2 linked regions of the Gluconacetobacter diazotrophicus PA1 5 genome follow. Each later gene encodes a partner of the first gene's protein in a complex. Links are inferred from orthologs where the notes say so. Each region holds a gene or a part of one and is shown in the gene's direction. Other genes may lie near its edges.

Region 1 (8,270 bases):
TCAACCACGCGATCATGGGCAAGGGCGTGACCCGCATCAGCCTGGGCGTGCAGCAGTTGATCTTCACCCCGCACGATACCCAGCTCGCGACACCGTCGCCCAGCGACCGCCCCTATGCCGGCCTGCTGCTGGGCACCGTGAACCTGATCAACGACACGGACCTGTCGCGGTCTGTCTTCGGAATCCAGTTCGGCGTCATGGGGCCCGACGCCATGGGGCGGCAGTTGCAGAACGGATTCCACAGCGCGATCGGGGATACGTCCAACCTGGGCTGGAAACACCAGTTGGCGAACCAGCCGGTGTTCCAGGTGCAGGGCGGCCGGACATGGCGGCTTCCGATGGCCAATATATATGGCGTCGAGATGGACATGATGCCCGCGACCTCGGCCGCGATCGGCGATTACCGGATCTATGGCACGGTGGCCGACACGTTCCGCATCGGGCAGGGGCTGCGCAGCGATTTCGGCATTCCGACCATCGGGCCGGGCACCGACGGCACCGATGCCTACCGGCTGACCCGCCCGGTCGCCTGGTACGTCTTCGGCAACGTCACGGGATCGGCGGTCGCCTATGACGCGACGCTGCAGGGCAACACGCTGCGCAGCGGCTCGCCGCATGTTCCGATGAACTGGGATGTCGGCGAAATCCACGCCGGCGTCGCCATCATGTGGCACGGCATGCGCCTGTCCTACAGCCAGGTCTGGCAGACGCAGGAATTCCGTGGCGCGCGCAGCGGCCTGTTCAATTACGGATCGCTGGCCCTGTCCGGGAAATTCTAAGCCTACTACCCCGAGCGCAGGATTCGGGCGGCATCGTGCCGGTCGAACAGTTCCAGCAACTGGGCGATCGCGTTGCGGCGCGATTCGCTGGCGCCCCCTTCGGCGACCCGCTGCGCGTCCTGGGCCGCGATCGTCAGCAACAGGTCCAGCCGCGCACCGGTCGCAAGCCGCAGGTCCGGCAGTCCGGACTGGCGGCGGCCGGTGACGTCGCCGCCGCCGCGCAGGCGGAAATCCTCGTCCGCGATCAGGAACCCGTCCTCGGTATCGCGCAGCAGGGCCAGCCGGCGCCGGGCCGTGCTGCCCAGCGCGTCGTCATGCAGCAGCAGGCAGAACGATTCGTCGCGGCCGCGTCCCACGCGCCCGCGCAACTGGTGCAGTTGCGCCAGGCCGAACCGTTCGGCGTGTTCGATGACCATGATGGTGGCGGCGGGGATGTCCACGCCGACCTCGATCACCGTCGTCGCGACCAGGATCTTCGTCCGCCCCGCCGCGAAATCCGCGATCGCGGCCTCGCGCACCGCGATGTCCTGCTGGCCGTGCGCCAGGCCCACGATCGGCCCGAAGCGCTCGGTCAGTGCGGCGAAGCGCGCCTCCGCCGCCGCCAGGTCCATCGCCTCGCTTTCCGTGACCAGCGGGCAGACCCAGAAGACCAGGGCGCCGCGTGCGATCGCGCGCCCGATTCCGTCCAGCACATCGCCCAATGACGCCATGGCGTGCAGGGACGTCCGTACGGGCAGGCGTCCGGCCGGTTTTTCGTTCAGGCGGCTGACCTGCATCTCGCCCCACTGGGTCAGCAGCAGCGTGCGCGGAATGGGGGTAGCGGTCATGACCAGGATATCGGCCCGGTCGCCCTTCTCACCCAGCAGCAGGCGCTGCTCGACCCCGAACCGGTGCTGTTCGTCGATCACCGCCAGGGCCAAATCGTCGAACACGACCTTGTCCTGGAACAGCGCGTGCGTGCCCACGACCAGCGGCGCGCGGCCGGATGCGATGTCTTCCAGCACGGTCCTGCGCGCGCGTCCCTTGACGCTGCCGCTGAGGAACGCCACCGGCACCGGCGCCAGCTTCTGGAACGTGGCCAGGTGCTGGCGGGCCAGGATTTCCGTGGGGGCCATCAGCACCGCCTGGTGTCCGGCCTCGGCCGCCGCCAGCATGGCCAGCATCGCCACCAGCGTCTTGCCCGCCCCGACATCGCCCTGCAGCAGGCGCATCATCGGATATGACGCGGCGAGGTCCGAATCGATTTCGCGCACCGCGCGGTGCTGGGCCCCGGTCGGGGTATAGCCGAACCGGGCCAGCGCCTCGGCGCGCAGGGTGCCCGTGCCGACGATGGACCGGCCGGGGCGGTTGCGGTTGCGGCGCCGTGCCTCGGACATCGCGACCTGTTCGGCCAGCAGTTCGTCGCAGGCCAGCCGCTGGCGCGCGCGCTCGCCGGCGGCCTGCCAGGCATCGCCGCGCAGCAGGTCGGGGAAGGCCTCGGGGCAGTGCAGTTGACGCAGCGCGGTCTCGAAATCCGGCCAGTGTCGGCGGGCCACCAGCACGGAATCCAGCCATTCCGGCAACGGGGGAAAGCGAAGGAACGCCTGGTGCAGCGCCGCGCGCACGTGGCGGGGAAAAAGGCCGGCCGTCAGCGGCCAGACCGGCTCCAGCGCCGGAATGCGGTCGATGTCGCCGCCCGGCACGATATGGTCGGGGTGGGCCATCTGCAGCCGGTCGCCGAACGCATCCAGCGTGCCCGATACCGGGACGGTCGCTCCCACCCGCATCTGCCGGGCCTGCGTGGGGGATAAGAACACCAGTTCTCCCACCCCGGTGCGCCGGGCCTCCAACGGGGAAAAGAACACGCGCGTTCCCCGGGCGGGCGCGTCGAACCGCCGCACCCGGACCTGCATCGTGGTTCCCCGCCCGGGGACGGCGTTGCGCAGGCTGGGGCGATAGCGGTGATCGACCACCGATTCCGGGCGTCGCGACAGCTGGGGCGATAACCCGCGATCGACCACCGATTCCGGCAGATGGAACAGCAGGTCGATGACCCGCTGGCCCCGCACGGCCCGCGCCAGCAGCTTGGCCAGGGCAGGGCCGACCCCGGGCAGGCTGCCCAGCGGGGCCAGCAGCGGACCGAGATTGTCGTCCCTTTCGTCCTGAAGGATGATGCCAGACACGTGGTGTTCGACCGCTTTCACTTCCCGATTTCGTGTCCTGGGGCGGCCCTTCGGTCGTTGCGTCGATGGGCGGGCTGACAGGAACCTGATGGAGGGCTATAGGACAGCGACGCGAAGGAACAAAACGAAACCATATCAGGGCAGGTACCATGTCCATCGACAGTCCCGACCTTACGAACCTCGATCCGCGCCGTCGCCGGCTCTATTTCCGGGCCACGCATCGCGGCACGCATGAAACCGACATCCTGATCGGCGGCTTCGTCGCCCCGCGCCTTGCCGGCCTGACGGACGCCGAGATGGACGCGCTGGAAGAGGTGATGGAACTGCCCGACGCCGACCTGGCCGACTGGCTGAGCGGCCGCAAGCCGGTGCCCGCCGAAGTCGACGGGCCGATGATGCGCGCCATCATGGCCGACGCCAACGACCCCGCCCGGCAGGCCGCGATCCGGGGAGAACGATGAGGGCACCCGGGACGGAACACGCCGGCTGGGCCACCATCTGGGGGGCACCGGACGGATTCGACGCCTTTCTGGTGGCACGCCGGGCCCGCGAGCATGACGGGCCCGTGCTGCATGTCGCACGGGACGATGCCGGCATGGCGCGGATCGGCGAATTGCTGTCCTTCGTCGCCCCCAATGCCGAAATCCTGCGTTTTCCGTCCTGGGACTGCCTGCCTTACGATCGCGTGTCGCCCAATCCGGCGATCGTCGCCGAACGCGTCGCCACCCTGACGCGGCTGCTGGAACCGGCGACGGCGCCGCGCATCGTGCTGACCACGGTCGGCGGCCTGGTCCAGCGCGTGGCGCCCCGCGCCGCCTTTCGCGGCCAGTCCCTGACCCTGGCCGCCGGCGACAGCCTGGACCAGGCCCTGCTGATCGACCTGCTGGTGGCCGCCGGCTACAACCGCACCGACACGGTGATGGAACCGGGGGAATTCGCCACCCGCGGCGGCATCTTCGATATCTTCCCCTCGGGCGAGGCCGAGCCGGTGCGGCTGGACCTGTTCGGGGACGAGGTCGAGAACATCCGCCGCTTCGACCCCGCCACCCAGCGCTCGTCGGACCGGCTGGACCGGTTCGTCATGCGTCCGGTGGCCGATTTCACCCTGGACCAGGCCAGCATCTCGCGCTTCCGGACCGGCTGGCGCGACCTGTTCGGGCCGGCGGCGGCCTCCGATCCGCTTTATGAACATGTGTCGGACGGGCGGCGCCATGCCGGGCTGGAACATTGGCTGCCGCTGTTCCACGAGCATCTGGAAACGCTGGTCGATTACCTGCCGGGCGTGTCGATCATCCTGGCCCATCAGGTCGAGGACGTCCTGGCCGCGCGGCTGGAGATGATCGCCGATCATTTCGAGGCCCGGCGCCAGCCGGTGCGCGAGGGCGAAGTCCCGTACCGCGCGCTGCCGCCCCACCTGATGTACCTGGACCGCAAGGGATGGGACGGAATCCTGTCCGGCCACCCGGTGATGCTGTTCAGCCCCTTCGCCCGTCCGGACAATGCCGGGGGCGTGGATGCCGGGGGGCGGCCGGGCATCCTGTTCGCCAGCGTCGCGGGGGGCGGGGCGCGTGAGAACGTGTTCGCGATGCTGGATACGCAGGTCCGGCAATGGGCCGAGACCGGGCGCCGCGCCTACGTGTCGGCCTGGACCCGGGGATCGCGCGAGCGGATCGCGACATTGCTGCGCGAGCACGGCATGCGGGTCGAGACGTTCGATGGCTGGGCCCGCGCGCAGGATCTGCCGCCCGGCACCGTGGGCCTGCTGACGCTGGGCCTGGAACGTGGCTTCATCGCCGACAACCTGGCCTTCGTGTCCGAGCAGGACCTGCTGGGCGAGCGGATTTCCCGCCCGCCGCGCCGGCGCAAGAAGGCCGACCAGTTCATTGCCGAGGCGTCGGAAATCGCCGAGGGCGACCTGGTGGTCCATCAGGATTACGGCATCGGCCGCTATGACGGGCTGGAGACGATCGGCGTCGGCACCGCGCCGCATGACTGCCTGCGCCTGATCTATGACGGGAACGAGAAACTGTTCCTGCCGGTCGAAAATATCGAACTGCTCAGCCGCTTCGGGTCCGACCAGGCGGGGGTGGCGCTGGACAAGCTGGGCGGGGCCTCGTGGCAGAACCGCAAGGCCCGGATGAAGCAGCGCATCCGCGACATGGCGGGCGAACTGATCCGCACCGCCGCCCTGCGCGCGTTGCGCGAGGCCCCCAGCATGACCCCGGCCGAGGGGATGTGGGACGAGTTCTGCGCGCGCTTCCCCTTCGTCGAGACCGAGGACCAGTCCCGCGCCATCGCCGACGTGCTGGAGGACATGGGGTCGGGCCGCCCGATGGACCGGCTGGTGTGCGGCGATGTGGGCTTCGGCAAGACCGAGGTCGCGCTGCGCGCGGCCTTCGTCGCCGCCCTGTCCGGCGCCCAGGTGGCGGTGGTGGTGCCGACCACGCTGCTGGCGCGACAGCATTTCCGCACCTTCTCGGCCCGTTTCTCCGGCCTGCCGATCACGGTGGCGCAATTGTCGCGCATGGTCACGCCCAAGGAGGCGACCGCCGTGCGCAAGGGGCTGGCCGACGGCACGATCAACATCGTCATCGGCACCCACGCGCTGCTGGCCAAGGGCGTGCAGTTCGCCGACCTGGAACTGCTGATCATCGACGAGGAGCAGCATTTCGGCGTCGCGCACAAGGAGAAGCTGAAGGCGCTGCGCGAGGACGTGCATGTGCTGACCCTGTCGGCCACCCCGCTGCCGCGTACTTTGCAACTGGCCCTGACCGGCGTGCGGGAGATGAGCCTGATTGCGACCCCGCCCACCGACCGGCTGGCGGTGCGGACCTTCATCATGCCGTTCGACAGCGTGGTGATCCGCGAGGCGATCCAGCGCGAGCGGTTTCGCGGCGGGCAGATCTTCTGCGTCGTGCCCCGGATCGAGGATCTGGACCGCATGGCCGCCCGCCTGCAGGACATCGTGCCCGACGCGCGCCTGGTCCAGGCACATGGCCGCCTGACCCCGACCGAGCTGGAACGGGTGATGACCGAATTCAGCGACGGCAAATACGACATCCTGCTGTCCACCAACATCGTGGAAAGCGGGCTGGACATGCCGGCGGTGAACACGCTGATCATCCATCGCGCGGACATGTTCGGGCTGGGGCAGCTCTATCAGTTGCGCGGCCGCGTCGGGCGCGGCAAGCAGCGGGGCTATGCCTACCTGACCTGGCCGCAGACCCATGTCCTGTCGGCCGCCGCCGAAAAGCGGCTGGAGGTCATGCAGACCCTGGATACGCTGGGGGCGGGCTTTACCCTGGCGTCGCACGACCTGGACCTGCGCGGGGCGGGCAACCTGCTGGGCGACGAGCAATCGGGCCATATCCGCGAGGTCGGGATCGAGCTGTACCAGCAGATGCTGGAGGACGCGGTCGCGGAACTGCGGGTCGAAAAGGGCCGGCGCAAGGCGCAGGACCGCGACTGGACCCCGAACATCATCCTGGGCCTGCCGGTTCTGATCCCCGAAACCTACGTGCCCGACCTGCCGGTCCGGCTGGGCCTGTACCGGCGCATCGCCGGGCTGGCCAATGACGCCGAAATCGAGGCGATGGAGGCGGAACTGGTCGACCGGTTCGGGACGATGCCGGACGAGGTGCGCAACCTGCTGGACGTCGTCGCGATCAAGCGCCTGTGCCGCGAGGCCGGGGTCGAGCGGCTGGAGGCCGGGCCGAAGGGCATGGTGATCCAGTTCCGCGGTAACAGTTTCGCCAACCCGGGTGGATTGGTGACCTGGATCGCGGCACATAAGGAAGGCAATGTCCGCCTGCGCCCGGACCACAAGCTGGCCCTGGTGCGGGAGATGACGAACGCGCAGCGCATTCGCCTGGCCAAGGACACGGTCCAGACGCTGGGCCGCCTCGCGGGTCAGGAGAAGGCGGCCTGACCCCCTGGCCCCTGATCACGACATACCATCGCGACGACAACACTGAAGGACAGGCAAGATGAAGATTGATCTGGCGGGCAAGAGCGCGATCGTCACCGGCTCGACGGCCGGTATCGGGCTGGCCATTGCCGTGGCCCTGGCCGAAACCGGGGCCGAAGTCATCGTCAACGGCCGCAGCCAGGCCCGGGTGGACGAGGCCATGGCCCATATCCGCGTCCGCATGCCCACCGCCCGGCTGCGCGGGGTTCCCGGCGACCTGGGAACCGGCGAGGGGATCGACAGCTTCATCCGCACCATCCCCCAGGCCGACATCCTGGTGAACAATCTGGGCATCTTCGAGCAGGAAGACTTCCTGAAGACGTCCGACGCCGACTGGCAGCGCTTCTTCGACGTCAACGTCATGAGCGGCGTGCGCCTGACCCGGCATTACCTGCCCGGCATGGTCGAGCGGAAATGGGGCCGGGTGGTGTTCATTTCCAGCGAATCGGCGCTGAACATCCCGGCCGACATGATCGCCTACGGCTTTACCAAGGCCGCGCAGGTCGCGATCGCCCGGGGCATCGCCGAGAGCGTCCCGGGAACCGGCGTCACCGTCAATTCGGTGCTGCCCGGCCCGACGCGCACCGAAGGCGTGATGGAGATGTTCGAGAAGGCGGCCCGCGAAAGCGGGCGCACGGTGCAGGATGTCGTGGACGAATTCATTCCCGCGCACCGTCCCACCTCGCTGATCCGCCGCCTGGCGGAGCCCGAGGAGATCGCCAGCATGGTCGCCTATGTCTGCTCGCCGCAGGCCTCGGCCACCACCGGCGCCACCCTGCGCGTCGAAGGCGGCCTGCTCCGTCATCCGGGTTAGTTCCGGCCAGCCCCTTAGCGGAGTGGTAAAGGGATCTGATTGATGGTCAGGACCCCGCCCTGCCACTCGACATCCCAGGACGTGTCCGCGTCCGCGTGGCGGCCGACCAGGTTGGCCAGGATCAGCGCGGTCGTAGCACGGGCCTGACCGGCCGCGCGCAGGGTGGCGATCAGTTCGGGCAGGTTGCTCAGGCTGAGATGCCCGGCGGCGGAATTCGCGTCCGCGTTGCCGGTCAGCATGGCGGTGCCGCGACCGTTCAGCCGCAGGTCGCCATGCTGGGCCATCAGGGTGGTGATGGTGACGGGCACCAGCACGCTGCGCGCGGGATGGCCGGCGGTTGCCGCCAGCAGCGGGCCCAGCGACTGCGCCGGAATCGAGAAGTTCGACCGTGCCTGCTGCGGCAGGAGCGAGGCCAGCACGGTGTTGCCGCTCGCCTGCGCGTCCCTGACATCCAGCGCGACGACGACCGGCCCGCCCAGTTCGGCGCCCCCCAGATGCAGGTGCAGGGCGGCGAAGGACAGGCGGGCGCCGCCATTGTTCACGACCGG
Region 2 (3,482 bases), 460 kb from region 1 along the record:
GGCCTGGCTGTTCCTGACTTCGGGGTCCTTGCCCAGATTACCCACGAGAATGACCTTGTTGACGCTACCCGCCATACTGCTGTCCTGCTGCTGTCCGGTCCCGGGGGCGCGGCCCAAGGGCGGGCCCCCATGAAAAAAACCGTCCGCCCGGACCGGTGCTGGGTGGGGGGACGGAACTCGGTCGCCATCCTAACGCAGATGCGCGCCGGATGATACCGCATGTGCGCGATACGCCGGTGGCCGATGCGACCGGATTACATTTTTCCGCGTCGGCGGCTCTTGGCGGCGGGCACGGAACCGGTCAGAACAGAGTATGAACGAAGCGGCCCTGAGACAATCCGGTGCCGGGTGGAACGGAGAGCGGACATCATGGGTAATCGATCCAGGCCGGCACCCGGCCTGCCAGCGGCGCAGTCGATCCGGGTCCGCGGCGCGCGGGCGCACAACCTGAAGAACATCGACGTCGAAATTCCCCGCGACGCGCTGACGGTCGTCACCGGCCTGTCGGGATCGGGAAAGTCGTCCCTGGCGTTCGACACGATCTATGCCGAGGGCCAGCGCCGCTATGTCGAAAGCCTGTCGGCCTATGCGCGGCAGTTCCTGGAACTGATGGGCAAGCCGGACGTGGACGCGATCGAGGGCCTGTCGCCCGCGATTTCCATCGAACAGAAGACGACGTCGAAGAATCCGCGCTCCACCGTCGGCACGATCACCGAGATTCACGACTACATGCGCCTGCTGTGGGCGCGGGCCGGCGTGCCCTATTCGCCCGCCACCGGCCTGCCGATCGAGGCGCAGACCATCAGCCAGATGGTCGATCGCGTCATGGCGCTGCCGGAAGGCACGCGCCTGATGCTGCTGGCGCCGGTCATTCGCGACCGCAAGGGCGAATGCCGCAAGGAACTGGCGGAACTGCAGCGCAAGGGCTTCGCCCGGGTGAAGGTGGACGGCACGCTGTACGACATCGCCGAGGTCCCGGACCTGAACCGCAAGCTGCGTCATACCGTCGAGGCCGTGGTGGACCGGGTGGTGGTGAAGCCCGGCCTGGAATCGCGCCTGGCCGACAGTTTCGAGACCGCGCTGGGCCTGTCCGACGGCCTGGTCTATGCCGAGGAACTGCCGCGCGGCGAGGCCGAGCCGCCGCCGCACATCGTGTTCTCCTCGCGCTTCGCCTGCCCGGTCAGCGGCTTCACGCTGGAAGAGATCGAGCCGCGCCTGTTTTCCTTCAACGCGCCCCAGGGCGCATGCCCGGCCTGCGATGGCATCGGGCTGGAGACCTTCTTCGACCCGCACCTGATCGTGCCCGACGAATCCCTGTCGCTGGAACGCGGGGCCATCGCGCCCTGGCGCAGCACGCAAAGCCCCTACTACCAGCAGACGCTGGACAGCCTGGCCGCCCATTACGGCGTGGGCATGGACACGCCCTGGCGGGACCTGCCGGCGGGCGTTCGCGAGACCATCCTGGACGGCGGCAAGGACGAGATCCTGTTCCGCTATCGCGACGGCCGGAAATCCTATGACCTGACCAAGCGGTTCGAAGGTTTGGTGACCAACCTGCGCCGCCGCATGGCCGAAACCGACAGCGTATGGGTGCGCGAGGAACTGTCGCGCTACCAGTCCGACAAGCCCTGCCATGTCTGCCACGGCACGCGCCTGCGGCCCGAGGCCCTGTCGGTGCGGGTCGCGGGTTCGACGATCGCCGAGGCATCGGACCTGCCGATCCGCCGGGCGCTGGACTGGTTCGGCACGGTCGAGGCGACGCTGACGCCGCAGCGCGCCGAAATCGCGCGGCGTATCCTGCGTGAAATCCTGGACCGGCTGCATTTCCTGAACGATGTCGGGCTGGACTACCTGACCCTGTCGCGCGGGTCGGCCACCCTGTCGGGCGGGGAAAGCCAGCGGATTCGCCTGGCCAGCCAGATCGGATCGGGCCTGACGGGCGTGCTGTACGTGCTGGACGAACCGTCTATCGGCCTGCACCAGCGCGACAACGAACGGCTGCTGGGCACGCTGGACCGGTTGAAGCGGCTGGGGAACACGCTGATCGTCGTCGAGCATGACGAAGACGCGATCCGGAGCGCCGACTGGCTGATCGACATGGGGCCGGGGGCCGGGGTCAATGGCGGGCACGTGGTGGCCATCGGCACGCCCGAGGAGGTCGCGGCGAATCCGGCCAGCCTGACCGGCGACTACCTGTCCGGCCGCAAGCGGATCGATGTGCCGACGGTGCGCCGGCCGATCGATCCCGCCCGCATGCTGGTGCTGGAGGGTGCCGGCGGCAACAACCTGAAGGATGTCACCGCGCATTTCCCGCTGGGCACCTTCACCTGCGTGACCGGGGTGTCGGGGGGCGGCAAATCGACGCTGGTGATCGATACGCTGTACAAGGCGCTGTCGCGGCAGTTGATGGGATCGGGGCAGAATCCCGCGCCCTATCGCGGGATCGCGGGGCTGGACCTGCTGGACAAGATCATCGACATCGACCAGTCGCCGATCGGCCGCACGCCGCGATCCAATCCCGCGACCTATACCGACCTGTTCGCGCCGATCCGCGACTGGTTCGCCGAACTGCCGGAAAGCAAGGCCAGGGGCTACAAGGCGGGGCGGTTCTCCTTCAACGTCAAGGGTGGCCGGTGCGAGGCCTGCCAGGGCGACGGTGTGCTGAAGATCGAAATGCACTTCCTGCCCGACGTGTTCGTGACCTGCGACACCTGCAAGGGCGCGCGCTACAACCGCGAGACGCTGGAGGTGAAATTCCGCGGCAAGTCGATCGCCGACGTGCTGGCCATGACGGTGGACGAGGCGCTGCCGTATTTTTCTGCCGTGCCGCGGATTCGCGACCGGCTGGCCATCCTGCAGCAGGTGGGGCTGGGCTATGTCGCGCTGGGCCAGCAGGCGACGACCCTTTCGGGGGGCGAGGCGCAGCGCGTGAAGCTGTCCAAGGAACTGGCCCGCCGCGCCACCGGACGCACGCTGTACATCTTGGACGAACCCACCACCGGCCTGCACACCGAGGACGTGCGCAAGCTGCTGGAGGTGCTGCATGCCCTGGTGGATCAGGGCAACACGGTGGTGGTGATCGAGCACAATCTGGAAGTCATCAAGACCGCGGACTGGGTGCTGGACATGGGACCGGAAGGCGGCGATGGCGGCGGGCGCATCGTGGCCGAGGGCACGCCCGAGGACATCGCGGCGTGCCCCGAGAGCCATACCGGGCGCTTCCTGCGCCCCCTGCTGCCGGCGGCGGCGCCCAAGGCGCGCCGCCGTCGCTCCAAGGGCTGAGGGCCGCCGGATGGCTGTCATCGAAAATACTTGAAAAAAACATGCCCCGAGCAACCGAAAAATACTTGCGCTGATAAGGCTGTGGCCTTATCAGCGGCCCCCTTGGCCCAAGGGGGCGATCCCGCCCAACAGGCTGTCTACTGGTTTGGGGGTACGTGATGAACGCACTTGCTCAGCTGGGGATGGTCTCGGAATACCCG

Evidence for each region. Proteins that work in one complex are often made in the same cells at the same time.
Region 2: the proteins of mfd (region 1) and uvrA are in contact, whole or in part, in a crystal structure (PDB 4DFC), measured with the Escherichia coli proteins. The link is inferred for Gluconacetobacter diazotrophicus PA1 5 from one-to-one orthologs.

Annotation. Positions count from the first base shown.
Region 1 is NC_010125.1:1,916,604-1,924,873, forward strand. The notes cover bases 3,020-7,069. They hold mfd (transcription-repair coupling factor), read left to right. Parts: upstream 3,020-3,398; coding sequence 3,399-6,869; downstream 6,870-7,069. Other genes in these bases: GDI_RS08965 (FAD assembly factor SdhE), read left to right, coding at 3,091-3,402; GDI_RS08975 (SDR family NAD(P)-dependent oxidoreductase), read left to right, coding at 6,928-7,069. In the rest of the region: GDI_RS08955 (lipid A deacylase LpxR family protein), read left to right, coding at 1-779; ATP-dependent DNA helicase RecG, read right to left, coding at 785-2,941; more of GDI_RS08975, read left to right, coding at 7,070-7,722; GDI_RS08980 (hypothetical protein), read right to left, coding at 7,737-8,270. UniProt on the Escherichia coli protein: Couples transcription and DNA repair by recognizing RNA polymerase (RNAP) stalled at DNA lesions. Mediates ATP-dependent release of RNAP and its truncated transcript from the DNA, and recruitment of nucleotide excision repair machinery to the damaged site.
Region 2 is NC_010125.1:2,384,077-2,387,558, reverse strand. It holds uvrA (excinuclease ABC subunit UvrA), read left to right. Parts: upstream 1-369; coding sequence 370-3,282; downstream 3,283-3,482. Other genes in the region: speD (adenosylmethionine decarboxylase), read left to right, coding at 3,441-3,482; ssb (single-stranded DNA-binding protein), read right to left, coding at 1-75. UniProt on the Escherichia coli protein: The UvrABC repair system catalyzes the recognition and processing of DNA lesions. UvrA is an ATPase and a DNA-binding protein. A damage recognition complex composed of 2 UvrA and 2 UvrB subunits scans DNA for abnormalities.